Regions from separate parts of the Bacillus sp. UMB0893 genome, predicted to be linked through region 1. Evidence: riboswitches for the same ligand, from Rfam matches in the RefSeq annotation. Region 1 holds a riboswitch; each other region holds the start of a gene.
What was found. Region 1 has a riboswitch for cobalamin ahead of CYJ36_RS15690 (DUF4430 domain-containing protein). Riboswitches for the same ligand answer to the same signal wherever they lie in the genome.

Region 1 (3,160 bases):
TGCACCGTTCTGCACGTCTTGCTACTGTTCTTGCGATGTGAATAGCCGATGCTGCCTGTGTGCCGCCTGGAAGGATAAAACGCTGTAATGGAGGTGCTTCTGCGGTATATTGATCAATTCTTTCTTCCAGAAATGCAACCATGTCAGCCGTTGTTTTATACGGATGTTTCTGCTTGCCATGAATAACGGCGAGATCGCTGCCGCAATCAAATAGCTCATGCTGTATCTTTTCAAATTCATGATACAGATCAATCAGGTTTCCCCCCTGAAGCCATGTCATCGCAAGTCCTACAAATGAATTGACTTCATCAATTGTGCCGTATGCTTCGACTCTTAAATCATCTTTATCGACCCGTCCTCCTATAATGCTTGTTTTTCCTTTATCGCCGGTTCGTGTATATAAGTTCATTTAAAACAGCCCCTTTATTTTTATAGGCTCTTTTCGTAAACATTGTAGCTTTTGCAAGTGAGTAAAAAATCGGGTTTTAGACTTTTTACACTAGTTACGGCAGTGCTTATGCAATAACCACAGGCAAAGCAACAATCAATGCGAACAGAGCTTTTATATAAGAAAAGAGCGACACGTCGCTCTTTTAAGTTTACTGCATAGTTATGCCAAAATCCTTTTTATTCAAGAAATACTGAAACGTTTTGTACATGACAGGGTACAGCACGATAAAGAAGATGCCATTTCCAATTGCATGCGCTGTATCAAATGGCAATCCCGCCAGATAATAAGCTAAACCATTTTCTGTTAAAACAAACATATTCAGAGACACAACAAATCCAAAGAAATATCCAGACAGCACGGCAACTGGTGTAAAAACAAAGAGTCTTTTTGATGTAATATATTTCCCTAAAACACCTGAGATCAATGCAACCGCGCCCCAGGCCAGCATTTGCCAGATCGTCCACATTCCCATACCGAGCAGCAAATTACTGACGAAGCAGCCTAATACAGCTACGATGATTCCGTTAATAGGACCAATCAAAATCGAAGTAATGATGATGATGGCGGTCATTGGCTGGATGTTTGGAACAAATTGAAATGCCAGTCTCCCTATCACTGATAATGCTATCAATAACGAAAGCAGACTGATTCTTCTAGTCGTCATTCTGAGCTCCCGGCTTACTCATAATTTCTTAAATCAAATTCTATTTTATCTCCATCTTTAAGCTCGATTTCATTTGCACCTGTCATCGCATCTTCACCATTAACGACAAGATGCCAGTATGTTTTTTCGCTCTCGCTAGCCTTGATTCCATCGATGCCGTTAATAAAACCCCCGGCTTCTTCCACTTCAAAGTTTTCTTTCATGACATCCATAAGAGTCTGTCCTTCTTTGATGGCAACTTCTTTTGAATCGACTTCCTCTTCCATATTGTTTTTAGTCAAGGCAACAGTGGCTTTTGTTTCTTCAGCTGTTTCCTTATTTTCAGCTGCCTGCTCTGAATTTGATGTTTCTTTTTTAGGCTCTTCTGCAGTATTTGCACAAGCCCCCATTACCATTAAAAGTAATATTCCTAGTAACCCAAAAACCTTTTTCACAAACAATCTCTCCTTTTATGTATCCATCTATATTGTATAGCTTAAAACAAAAAATGAAAAAGCCCATCTTGGAGGATGGGCTTAAAAACGGCATATGAAGATTCTGAAGGTGAATGCAAAGACAGAATCTTGCCGTCTCTATGCTCAACCCCCGAAGAATACAAACTTTGTAAGAGATTAGGCAGGTCTACTGACTATTGCTTCATTCTAACTGATCCTTCCCATACAACAAACAGCATAGCTATGCCATTGGATTATACAGTGGATATTTTCAGGTCGTCGGCAAATACAGTTGCGGGGACAGTTCAGGCTTTTCACCTGATTCCCTATTAAGCGGCAAGCACCTATATCTCAAAATATTTAATTATGTTAATTCAGTATTATTTTACAAAAAAATCCTCACAGCTTCAACAGAAAATTCAGACGGTGTTCCTTATGAAACAAGAATTTTCGTCACATTCTTTCAGAATCATCGCTTTTTCGTGGCAGATAGAAGCTGAAGGTTGTGCCTTCATTTACTTTGCTGTGCACTGTTATCGTTCCTAAATGTGCATCTACGATATTTTTTGCAATCGCAAGACCCAAACCAGTTCCAGAACGGCCTCTTGTTCTTGCTTTATCTGCTTTATAAAATCGTTCAAACACAAATGGCAAATCTTCCTCCACAATTCCTGTACCGGTATCCTTCACATCGATTTTTATTCCGTGAGACACACTCTGTACATGAATTTCGACAGAACCGCCTTCAAGCGTATGTCTAATGGCATTATCAACTAAATTGGTAAGGACTTGTTCAATCTTGTCAGGATCAAGCACAAATTCCGGCTCAACTAAGATGACAGATGAGGATAAAGAAATTTTCTTATCCTTTGCCAGCCCCTGAAATTTACGATTAATTTTTTCTATAAATTCATGGATGGAGATTTCCTCATAATTTAGAGTAATATGTCCAGCTTCCATTCGGGCGAGGTCAAGAAGATCGTTCACGAGTCTTCCCATACGAAGTGACTCATCGTAAATGACTTGAGCAATTTCTTTCTTTTCCTCTTCAGAACTTGCTATATCGTCTACAATGGCTTCGCTGTATCCTTGAAGCATCGCAATCGGTGTTCTTAGCTCATGACTGACATTCGCAATAAAGTCTTTCCTCAGCTTATCCAGTCTTCTCTCCTCAGTCATATCTCTGAGGACCGCAACCGCACCGCGGACATATGACTGGTTATATAGCGGACTCATAACCATGACCCAGCTTCTGCCCTGCAAATTCACTTCCACGATATGCTCTTTCTCCGTATTGACCACTCGCTGAAATAATTCTTTTGCTTCTGGCGGAATTTCCTCACCTTCATTGATTTGCATTTTTTGCTCGTAATACCATGCCTGTAAAAACCGTTCCGCAGGAGGATTTGTTACAAGAATCGTGCCATCAATGTTGAGCGTGATTACGCCGTCTGCCATACTGCTTAAAATGCTTGTCAGGTGCTCTTTTTCCTGATTGAGCGCATTAATGTTGAATTTAAGCTGTCGGCCCATTTGATTAAAGGCTATGGCAAGTTCGCCAATCTCATCATGACTTAAAATCGGCACCTTTGTATCAAATTTCCCTCTTGT
Region 2 (3,160 bases), on a different contig from region 1:
CATTTTGAACCTTCGAATACTGGATAGGATCCTTTTTCTGCAGCAAGGTTCATGCTTGCCTGGATGGTATAGAATGCGATCTCTTCATATAATTTGTCCGCATAGCGAACAGCTTCATCGTCTTCCCATTTCAAGCGTTTTAAAGCAAGCAGGTGATGCCAGCCGAATGTTCCCAGTCCAACTGCACGGTATTTTTGATTTGTCAGTTTAGCCTGCATAACAGGGATGTCATTTAAATCAATGACATTATCGAGCATTCTGACCTGTATGGCAATGAGACGCTCTAAGACTTCATCTGTGGCTGCTCTTGCCAGGTTAATAGATGATAAGTTGCAGACAACAAAGTCTCCAGGTGTTTTAACTGTGATGATTTTGCCGTCTTCTGTATATTGTTCATCCATCGTTGTTGCACTTTGATTTTGGGTAATTTCCGTACAAAGGTTGCTGCAATAAACCATGCCTTTATGGGAATTGGGATTGCTGCGGTTGACCTCATCACGATAGAACATGAACGGCGTACCTGATTCAAGCTGGCCTTTCATGATGCCTTTCATAATATCGATGGCCGGGACCGTTTCTTTTGATAGATCAGGATGGTTGACGCATTCCCAATATTTTTCGCGGAATGAACCAAAACCTTTCCCTTCATCGTAGAAATCTTCTAATGAAAAGCCCATTACTTTTCGGACTTCATGCGGGTCGAATAAATGCCATTCGCCTCGGTTTTCAGCCTGTTCCATGAAAAGATCAGGTAAGCATACTCCCGTAAATAAATCGTGTGTTCTTAAGCGTTCATCTCCATTGTTCAGCTTAGAATCAAGGAATGAGAAAATATCTTTATGCCAAACGTCCAAGTAGACGGCAATAGCTCCTTTCCTTTGGCCAAGCTGATCAACACTGACGGCTGTGTTGTTAAGCTGCTTCATCCATGGAATGACTCCGGAGGACACCCCTTTAAAGCCTTTAATATCACTTCCGCGGCTGCGGATTTTTCCTAAGTAAACTCCGATGCCGCCGCCTGATTTAGACAGATTGGCAATATCTGTATTGCTGTCAAAAATGCCTTGCAGACTATCATCTACTGTATCTATAAAACAGCTTGATAGCTGTCCAACAGGCTTTCCGGCATTTGACAATGTTGGTGTGGCAACCGTCATATAAAGATTGCTGAGTGCCCAGTAGGCTTCTTTAACAAGATGCAGGCGGTGCTCTGTTTTTTCTTTTGCCATTAGTGTCATGGCAATGACAAGATAGCGTTCCTGAGGCAATTCGTATATTTTTTTATCAAAATCTCTTGCTAAATAGCGATCAGACAAGGTGCGAAGGCCAATGTATGTAAAAAGCCTGTCTTTTTCAGGCTGAATGATTGCAGACAGATTTTCAATTTCCTCGGCGGAATATGCTTGCAGCAGGAGAGAGCTATAAATTCCTTTTTTCGACAAGGTTTCTACTAAATTTAAAAATGATCCATATCCTTCTGACTGTCCGCGATTGACTGCTGCTTCCCTATATAGCTTTCTTAAATAAATACGCGCACAAAAGTAAGTCCATTGCGGCTCGTGTTCGCTAATATTGGAAAGTCCCTCTAAGATTAGAAGATTAGTAATTTGAGCAGTGGCATAAGTGTCGCGTCCTTCTATGCTCTGTATAATTCTAGTGCTGTAAGCATCCAGGTCAAGCTCTGGAAAGTCTTGTCCGATTTCATCTATGAAATCTTTTAATCGTTGTTCAGAAAATGGAGCTTGTTCAAGAGTCAGTTCATTAAAAATAACAGTTGCCGTTTTGGTTGCCATGTGACATCCTCCTCACAAAATAAGAAAAAGCGGAAAGCCGCTGAATTTCTGTAAAAAAAAATCCGCTCAGGGACATGAGCGGATCAAACGATAGAATAAAAGGGTGTATTCCTATTATTAACCATCGTTTCATTTCCTCAATCCCCGAAGAATTCGAAACTAAAGCAAGTAATTGGCAGGTCTCCTGACTTGTGATCATTCTGTGCTGAGTCCTTCCCATACTTAAATCTCGTATAGTGGTATTCCCAGTTCGTCACACTTACAGTTGCGGGGACAGTTCCGGATTCTCACCGGATTCCCTTTTAAGCCATAAAAATGGCACCTTCGCTTGCTGTTGTTTTTCAATATGTAGTATGTTTGTTTTTTATTAATATCAATATGTTGTGTTGTTGGCTATTATTATCATAATGGACAGCTAAAGAAATTTCAACAGAAATTTTTTAGAACTTTAAATAAAAATTGAAAATTGTTTTACAGACCAACGTGTTTCATCATAACATAAAGAGAGGAAGTTTATCATTAATTAACAAAGGAGCCTTTAACATGTACATACTTTTAAACGGTGAATTCAAGCAGAAAAATGAAGTTTCCATTGATTTTGAAGACAGAGGCTATCAGTTTGGTGACGGTGTGTACGAGGTGATTCGAGTATACAATGGCACATTTTTTGCTATGAAAGAGCATATGGAACGATTCGTGAGAAGTGCAAACGAAATTAAGATCGCACTTCCACTGTCAGAAGAAGAGCTTTCAGTGCAGTTAAATGAGCTCCTTTTGAAAAATCAGGTGCAAGATGGAGCAGTCTACATGCAAATTACTCGAGGCGTAACAGGGAGGAAGCACCTTTTCCCAGGAAAAGACGTTAAGCCTCAAATTGTGGCTTATCCCATTCCTTGTTCAAAGCCTGTATCAGAGCAGGAAAAAGGAATTAAATTGCATTTGATGGAGGATGTCCGCTGGCTCCGATGCGACATAAAAAGTTTGAATTTACTTGGGAATGTTCTTGCCAAGCAGGAAGCATTTGAAAAAGGGGCATATGAAGCGCTGCTGCACCGGAGTGAGCATATAACGGAAGGATCTTCATCCAATTTTTACGGAATAAGGGACGGAGTAGTTTATACTCATCCTGCTAATAACTTGATCTTGAATGGCATCACACGAATGAAAGTCGTTGAGCTGTGTGAAAAAAACGGTTTAAAGCTTATCGAAGAAATGATCAAAGTAGAAGATCTTGTAAATCTTGATGAAGCTTTTATTACTTCAACAACAAGTGAAGTCATTCCTGTTATTGAGGTTGACTCAACGAAAGTCGGTAAGGGAGTACCTGGGCCGGTAACGAGGGAGCTTCAGCGGCTGTTTGAGGATAT
Region 3 (3,160 bases), on a different contig from region 1:
ATTATTCCAGAGAAGGTCCAATTCACCATTGACTTAAGAGATATTGAGATTGAAAGACGGAATCAAATGGAAGAGAAATTAAGAAAAAAAATACATGACATAGCAGAATACCATGATTTAACCTATAAAATTATTGAAGATACAAATAGTGAACCCCGATATTGTTCTGAAAGAATTATGCAAGTCATGAGGAACGAAAGCAGTGAAATGGGATTAAAACCAATTGAATTAATGAGCGGACCCTTTCACGATTCACTGGCCATGTCCTACGAATGTGAATATGGAATGATCTTTGTTCGATGTAAAGACGGGATTAGCCATAATCCAAAAGAGTATTCAACAATGGAAGATATCTCACTTGGTGCAGAACTTTTGTATCGGACAGCAATAAAAATAGCGCTTGATAACGAATAGCCTCTTATCATTTTGCGGCATCTTTATCTGCAGACAATAATCGTCGGTATCCTAGTATTTAATAGGAGCTGACGATTTTTGTTTGTTAGATTCTTTACATAGGAATATTGAGATACTATTATGAAGATTAGGCTATCGATAAAACAGCTGAATTCAAACGTGAATTTAACGAAGAAAATGAATGATCCAACTATTGAAAGTGATGTGATGAATAGGATGGTAAAAAAAATCGCTCTATCATGGAGCGGCGGCAAAGATGGCTGTATGGCGCTCCATAAGCTTATACAACAAGGTCATGAGATTGTTTGTCTAATAACAACTGTACCAGCAGAGATCGGAAGAACGTTTGGCCATGGAGAAAAAATGGAAGCCATACAGTTTCAAAGCGAGGCATTAGGAATTCCGGTCCATTTCATAGAATGCACATTTGAAGGATATACGCAGAGTTTTATAGACGCACTTAAACACTTGAAGAAAAAATACAGCCTTACAAGTGCAGCTTTCGGGGATTTATATCTAGATGAACACCGCACCTGGGGAGAAAAGGTTACAGACTCAGCGGGAGTAGAAGCACTTTACCCGCTATGGATGGAGAAAAAGGAAGCAGCGCAAGCTCTTCAAGCATTTGCAAACAGCGGATATAAAGCAGTCATCATAAGAACTCAGAATGATGTGCTTGATGATACATGGCTTGGCAAGGAAATTGATCAGGAACTAATCGAAAGAATGCACTCACAGCCGATATGTCCTATGGGTGAGGCAGGTGAGTATCATACCTTTGTGTTTGATGGGCCATTATTTAAAAAGACGATTGAACTGAGATTTGGAGAGAAACTTCAAATGGAGACAACAACGCGCCTCGAGCTTGAGGATTTAACAATGATCTCTAAATAACCTGAATCAGATATTCTTTTGGAAGGCAAAAAAGAATTTGATGACATTTCCAGATGAATAGATTACAATGAACAAAAAAATATGATTCTTTAAAAGTGCCTAATTGCTAGGATAATAGGGAAACCGGTGAAAATCCGGTGCAGCCCCCGCTACTGTAAACGCAGATTCGTTTGAAATGCCCACTGACTTGAAGAGTCGGGAAGGGTCAAACGGAAATGAAGCGTGAAGCCAGGAGACCTGCTTTTAAAGTTTTTGCTTGTTTTTCGGTGGGAAGAATAAGTCAGGAACCCTTATTGTGCGTTTTATTTAGCTTATTAAAGGCCTTGACTGACTTCAGTTCAAGGTCTTTTTTATATTTATTATTAAAAGATGGGAGATGGATGGGTAACAGTGAATGATCAAAATGGAAGAATACTTGTTTATACGGGGAATGGCAAAGGTAAAACTACGGCAGCCATTGGACTTGCCGTTCGGGCGATTGGAAGAGATATGAAAGTCTCCATGCTGCAATTTATTAAATCACCTGATAGAACCTATGGAGAAAAAAATGTACTTGAAAAACTAAACGGTGCAGAAATCCATCAGCTCGGCGTTGGATTTACATGGACAAAAACACCTGATGAGCACCGGCAAGCGTTAAAATCTGCATGGAATCTTGCTAAGGAAAAAATTATGTGCGGGAAGTATAATCTCGTCATTCTCGATGAAATCAATAATGCACTGGCGATACATACTTTTCCGATAAATGATGTACTGCCGATTGAGGAAGTCATACATACGATTAAAAATCGTCCTCCACATGTTCATGTTGTTCTTACAGGAAGAGATGCAAAAGACGAAATAAAGGAGATCGCTGACCTTGTGTCTGTGATCAATGTGGAAAAGCACTACTATGATGAAGGTGTAGAGGCGATTTATGGGATTGAATATTGAGGCTTCGGATGAACAAGGTCTTTCTAAAACAATGAAGCTGATGATACAGGGCACACACTCCGATGCCGGTAAAAGCATGCTGGTCACTGCACTTTGCCGAATTTTTTATCAAGACGGATTTAAAACAGCACCTTTCAAATCACAAAATATGGCCTTAAACTCTTATATTACGAAAGATGGCAAAGAAATTGGCAGAGCCCAGGGTGTGCAGGCGGAAGCGGCTGCTATTGAAGCTACGACCGATATGAACCCTATTTTGATCAAGCCTTCCAAAGAAATGGAATCCCAAGTGGTTTTTCATGGGAAGCCATTTGCCAATATGAAAGCTGCCCAGTATAGAGAAGATTTTTTTCAAATAGGTTTGCGTGCGATTAAAGAGTCACTTCTAAATCTATCAAAAGACTATGAAGTTATCGTTATTGAAGGGGCTGGTTCTCCTGCTGAAATCAATTTAAATGATCGCGAGCTCGTAAATATGAGAGTCGCAGCTCTTTCAGATGCTCCTGTGATCCTAATTGGCGATATTGATAAAGGCGGCGTCTTTGCCAGTCTCGTAGGAACACTCCAGCTTCTTTCTCCAGAAGACCGAAAGCGGGTGACTGGAGTCGTCATCAATAAATTCAGAGGTGATCTATCATTGCTTCAGCCTGGACTAGACTGGTTTGAGGAGTATACTGGTCTTCCTGTGCTTGGGGTGATTCCATTTTTGCCTGATCTTGAAATTGATGGTGAAGATTCACTAGTGCTAAACCAGTATTCGCAAGGAACAAATAATGAGGCTGAGCTGGATATTGCGGTTCTCTCTTACCCAAGAATGTCTAACTTTACAGATATTGATCCATTAAGACTGGAGCCAGATGTAAATATCAGGTTTGTAAAAAAAGCTTCGCAGTTTGGAAATCCGGATTGCATTATTCTT
Region 4 (3,160 bases), on a different contig from region 1:
ACCTTCGCGGATAGCAGGTTCATCCACTTGAATCATCGCAATTCCTGCCTGTTCAAGAGCTTCAACCTCTTTACGGATACTGAGCGACAATTGGTTGAGCACATCCGTTTTAGGAATATCATTTCGCACGAATGACCAGTTTAAGATTGTAACAGGACCCGTCAGCATTCCTTTAACTGGTTTATCAGTCAAACTTTGAGCGAAAATGGTTTCTTTTACTGTCATCGGCTCCTCAAGTAAAACATCTCCGTAAATAACTGGCGGTCTGACACACCGCGAGCCATAGGATTGAACCCAGCCAAACGTTGTAATCGCAATTCCAGTTAACTTTTCGCCAAAAAATTCTACCATATCAGTTCGTTCAAACTCTCCGTGAACAAAAACGTCTAATTCCAGATTTTCCTGAATATCAATCCATTTTTTTATTTCTTGTTCTATATAATGATTATATTGCTCATCTGAACGTTCTCCTTTTCTCCATTTTAACCGTTCAGCACGAACCTCTTTTGTTTGCGGAAAGCTCCCGATTGTCGTTGTAGGCAGCAGCGGAAGGTTAAATCGCTTGCTTTGAAGCTTTTTGCGAAGCTCAGCTTCGGGTCTTTCAGTTGTGAACGTATCTAACTGCTTCATCGCTTTCTCAACTTCGATCTGGTTTCTAAGTGAAGAAGAAGATAAATTCTCAGTCGCCTTATCGTAATCGGAAAGTGCTCCATCCTCAGCTTCAAAGTTTAAAAATCTCGTTAAAAGCTCTAGTTCAGCAAGCTTTTCATCTGCAAAAGAAAGACCTTCTTTGACAAGATGATCAAGATTCTCTTCGGATTTGACTGTCACCGGCACATGAATAAGACTGCATGAAGGCTGAAGGATCAATCGTTCCCGGTCAACTGTCTCTAGAATGCTGTTTACTAGTTTTACTGTATTTTGAAGGGGCGCTTTCCAAACATTTCGTCCATCAATAATGCCTGCAGCAAGTACTTTATCCTTTGGAAACCCAGCTGTTTTCAGCTTTTCCAGCGACGCTCCGCTGTCATGAATAAAATCAAGACCAATTCCATCTACCGGCAGACTAACTAGTTCGCTAAAGTGGTCAACAGTTTCAAAATAAGTCTGTACAAGAAGCTTTGTCTTTGTTACCTTTTTTCGAATGGTTCCATAAACAGTTTTTGCTTTTGCAAAAAGAGAAGCATCTGCAGCTGGTGTTACAAATACAGGTTCATCGATCTGAATCCATTCTGCACCTGCATCTGCAAGGTCCTGAAGCACTTGGATATAGAGAGGAATTAGTTTATCCAGGACGGATTCCTTATTCGTCCCTTTTGATAGAGTGATTAAAGTTAGCGGACCTACAATAACAGGCTTGCCGTTAATACCCAGTTCTTCTTTTGCCTCATGGTATAGCTTCAGCAGCCGATTATTTGTTAGCTTAGGTTTTGACTCATCAAGCTCAGGAACAATATAATGATAGTTTGTGTTAAACCATTTTGTCATTTCAGCTGCCACTTCTTCTTTACTTCCGCGGGCTATTTCAAAATATGTACGCAGTGAATTGGCATCTTTCTCTTTAAATCTTTCTGGAATCAAGCCGAATAAGACCGCCGTATCCAACACATGATCGTAATAACTGAAATCTCCAATCGGAATGAGATTAATGCCATTATCCTTTTGCTTCTGCAAATGAGTCAGTCTGATTTCTTTCATGGATTGTTCAAATTGCTCCTCGGATAAATCACCTCTCCAGAACGTTTCAAGCGTCTTTTTCCATTCTCTCTTTTCACCAATTCTCGGATAGCCTAAATTTGAATTTACAATGCTCATAGCCGTTCCCCCATTTCTTAACGTTACTCAACTTCAATGTGCATAAAAAAACTCTCTTGCATGAAGAGAGTTTGATGGACACAGTTAACTTGTGTTGAGACACAAGACAGGTTTCAACATATCGCATCACCCTCCCTATTTCGCGTAGGCATGAAGTGCATACGATAGGCAGGTCTCCTGACTCAGGTTCATTGTATTCTATTCCCTTCCCATTTTTCATTCGGAAAAACAGTGGGCTCTTATAGAATTCTCCCCATTACAGTGGCGCGACCGCGTCGGATTTTCACCGATCTTCCCTTTTAAGCTAAGACAGAATCTTCTTCTTGCCATTAGCACCTATCGCTTAAAAATATTAAATTTTTTAAATAAATGAATAATTGTTTTTAAGCATATCTGAAGTTTCGCTTTCGTGCAAGTATTTTATCGCAGATTATCTGACACTAAGACCATCAGAACAAAAGCGCAGGCGCCTTGGTCAGCGCAGGCATGGCAGATCCGCTCTGGCCGGGGAGGTTGGCGCGGTAGCTCGACGCAGATAACTTTATTTTATTTTCCACAATCTATTACCTTTTATTATTTCCTAAACTACAATTGAATTTTCAGCTTAGGGACTCTTCTGATATGCTTAGCACCTTCCACTTTGCAGCTTCATAGAATCCAAGATTCTTATAGAGATTTTCAGCTTCCGGGTTGTTATAAAACAAATATATAGACTTATTTTCTCCAGCCAGATCATGACAGATCGCCTGTATGACGTCTGATGCATAGCCCTTTCTGCGATAAACGAGCGGAGTAGCTACACCAACAATAATCGCTGTTTCACTGCTTTCGATGAAAACTCCAGCAGTCGACACCATTTTTCCTTCTTCCTCCCGGTAGAATACTATTAATTTGCCTGATTCAATGTTTTGAAAATGATCACTGGCAAAGAAATCCTCATTCGGGCCAATCATTTTATATTCATCGACCTCCATGAACAAGTCATATAGCCTCCTGCACTCTTCAAGGCTGGTAATCTTTTTGACCCCTTTTGGAAATTGCAAATCATAGGAACCGCTGTACCGAAGCATGCAGGATTCGCTTTCAAGATCCATTTTGAAGTGATCTTTAAAGCGATCGACTATTTCTTTTTTCCCAACAATTTTCCGGATGCCGCTTTCCTGAATGATCACTGTAAAATCACCCAATGGCAGATCTGGAACTGCGCAGTAATAATAGATTTTCTCTGGGTAAATCATCAAAATAGCATTCAAATGGCCCTCCTGATATTGACCGTAAATCATCATATGTTCTTCTGTTAAGTCTTCTATGATTAAGGCATTCAAGACATGATCTGTCTGTAATA

Region 2: it holds a riboswitch for cobalamin, as region 1 does, so the genes downstream of both, CYJ36_RS12645 (ribonucleoside-diphosphate reductase subunit alpha) here and CYJ36_RS15690 (DUF4430 domain-containing protein) in region 1, are expected to answer to the same signal.
Region 3: it holds a riboswitch for cobalamin, as region 1 does, so the genes downstream of both, CYJ36_RS06525 (cob(I)yrinic acid a,c-diamide adenosyltransferase) here and CYJ36_RS15690 (DUF4430 domain-containing protein) in region 1, are expected to answer to the same signal.
Region 4: it holds a riboswitch for cobalamin, as region 1 does, so the genes downstream of both, metE (5-methyltetrahydropteroyltriglutamate--homocysteine S-methyltransferase) here and CYJ36_RS15690 (DUF4430 domain-containing protein) in region 1, are expected to answer to the same signal.

What each region holds. Positions count from the first base shown of each region.
Region 1 is NZ_PKLB01000007.1:48,809-51,968, reverse strand. Features, by position in the region: gene CYJ36_RS15700 (cob(I)yrinic acid a,c-diamide adenosyltransferase) at 1-409, opposite strand, end outside; gene CYJ36_RS15695 (ECF transporter S component) at 600-1,115, opposite strand; gene CYJ36_RS15690 (DUF4430 domain-containing protein) at 1,130-1,549, opposite strand; cobalamin riboswitch at 1,713-1,913, opposite strand; gene CYJ36_RS15685 (ATP-binding protein) at 2,003-3,160, opposite strand, start outside.
Region 2 is NZ_PKLB01000005.1:172,310-175,469, reverse strand. Features, by position in the region: gene CYJ36_RS12645 (ribonucleoside-diphosphate reductase subunit alpha) at 1-1,793, opposite strand, end outside; cobalamin riboswitch at 1,950-2,134, opposite strand; gene dat (D-amino-acid transaminase) at 2,337-3,160, shown strand, end outside.
Region 3 is NZ_PKLB01000002.1:175,983-179,142, reverse strand. Features, by position in the region: gene CYJ36_RS06535 (M20 family metallo-hydrolase) at 1-414, shown strand, start outside; gene CYJ36_RS06530 (diphthine--ammonia ligase) at 535-1,308, shown strand; cobalamin riboswitch at 1,385-1,567, shown strand; gene CYJ36_RS06525 (cob(I)yrinic acid a,c-diamide adenosyltransferase) at 1,678-2,241, shown strand; gene CYJ36_RS06520 (cobyric acid synthase) at 2,225-3,160, shown strand, end outside.
Region 4 is NZ_PKLB01000002.1:342,038-345,197, forward strand. Features, by position in the region: gene metE (5-methyltetrahydropteroyltriglutamate--homocysteine S-methyltransferase) at 1-1,815, opposite strand, end outside; cobalamin riboswitch at 1,966-2,170, opposite strand; gene CYJ36_RS07345 (GNAT family N-acetyltransferase) at 2,415-3,160, opposite strand, start outside.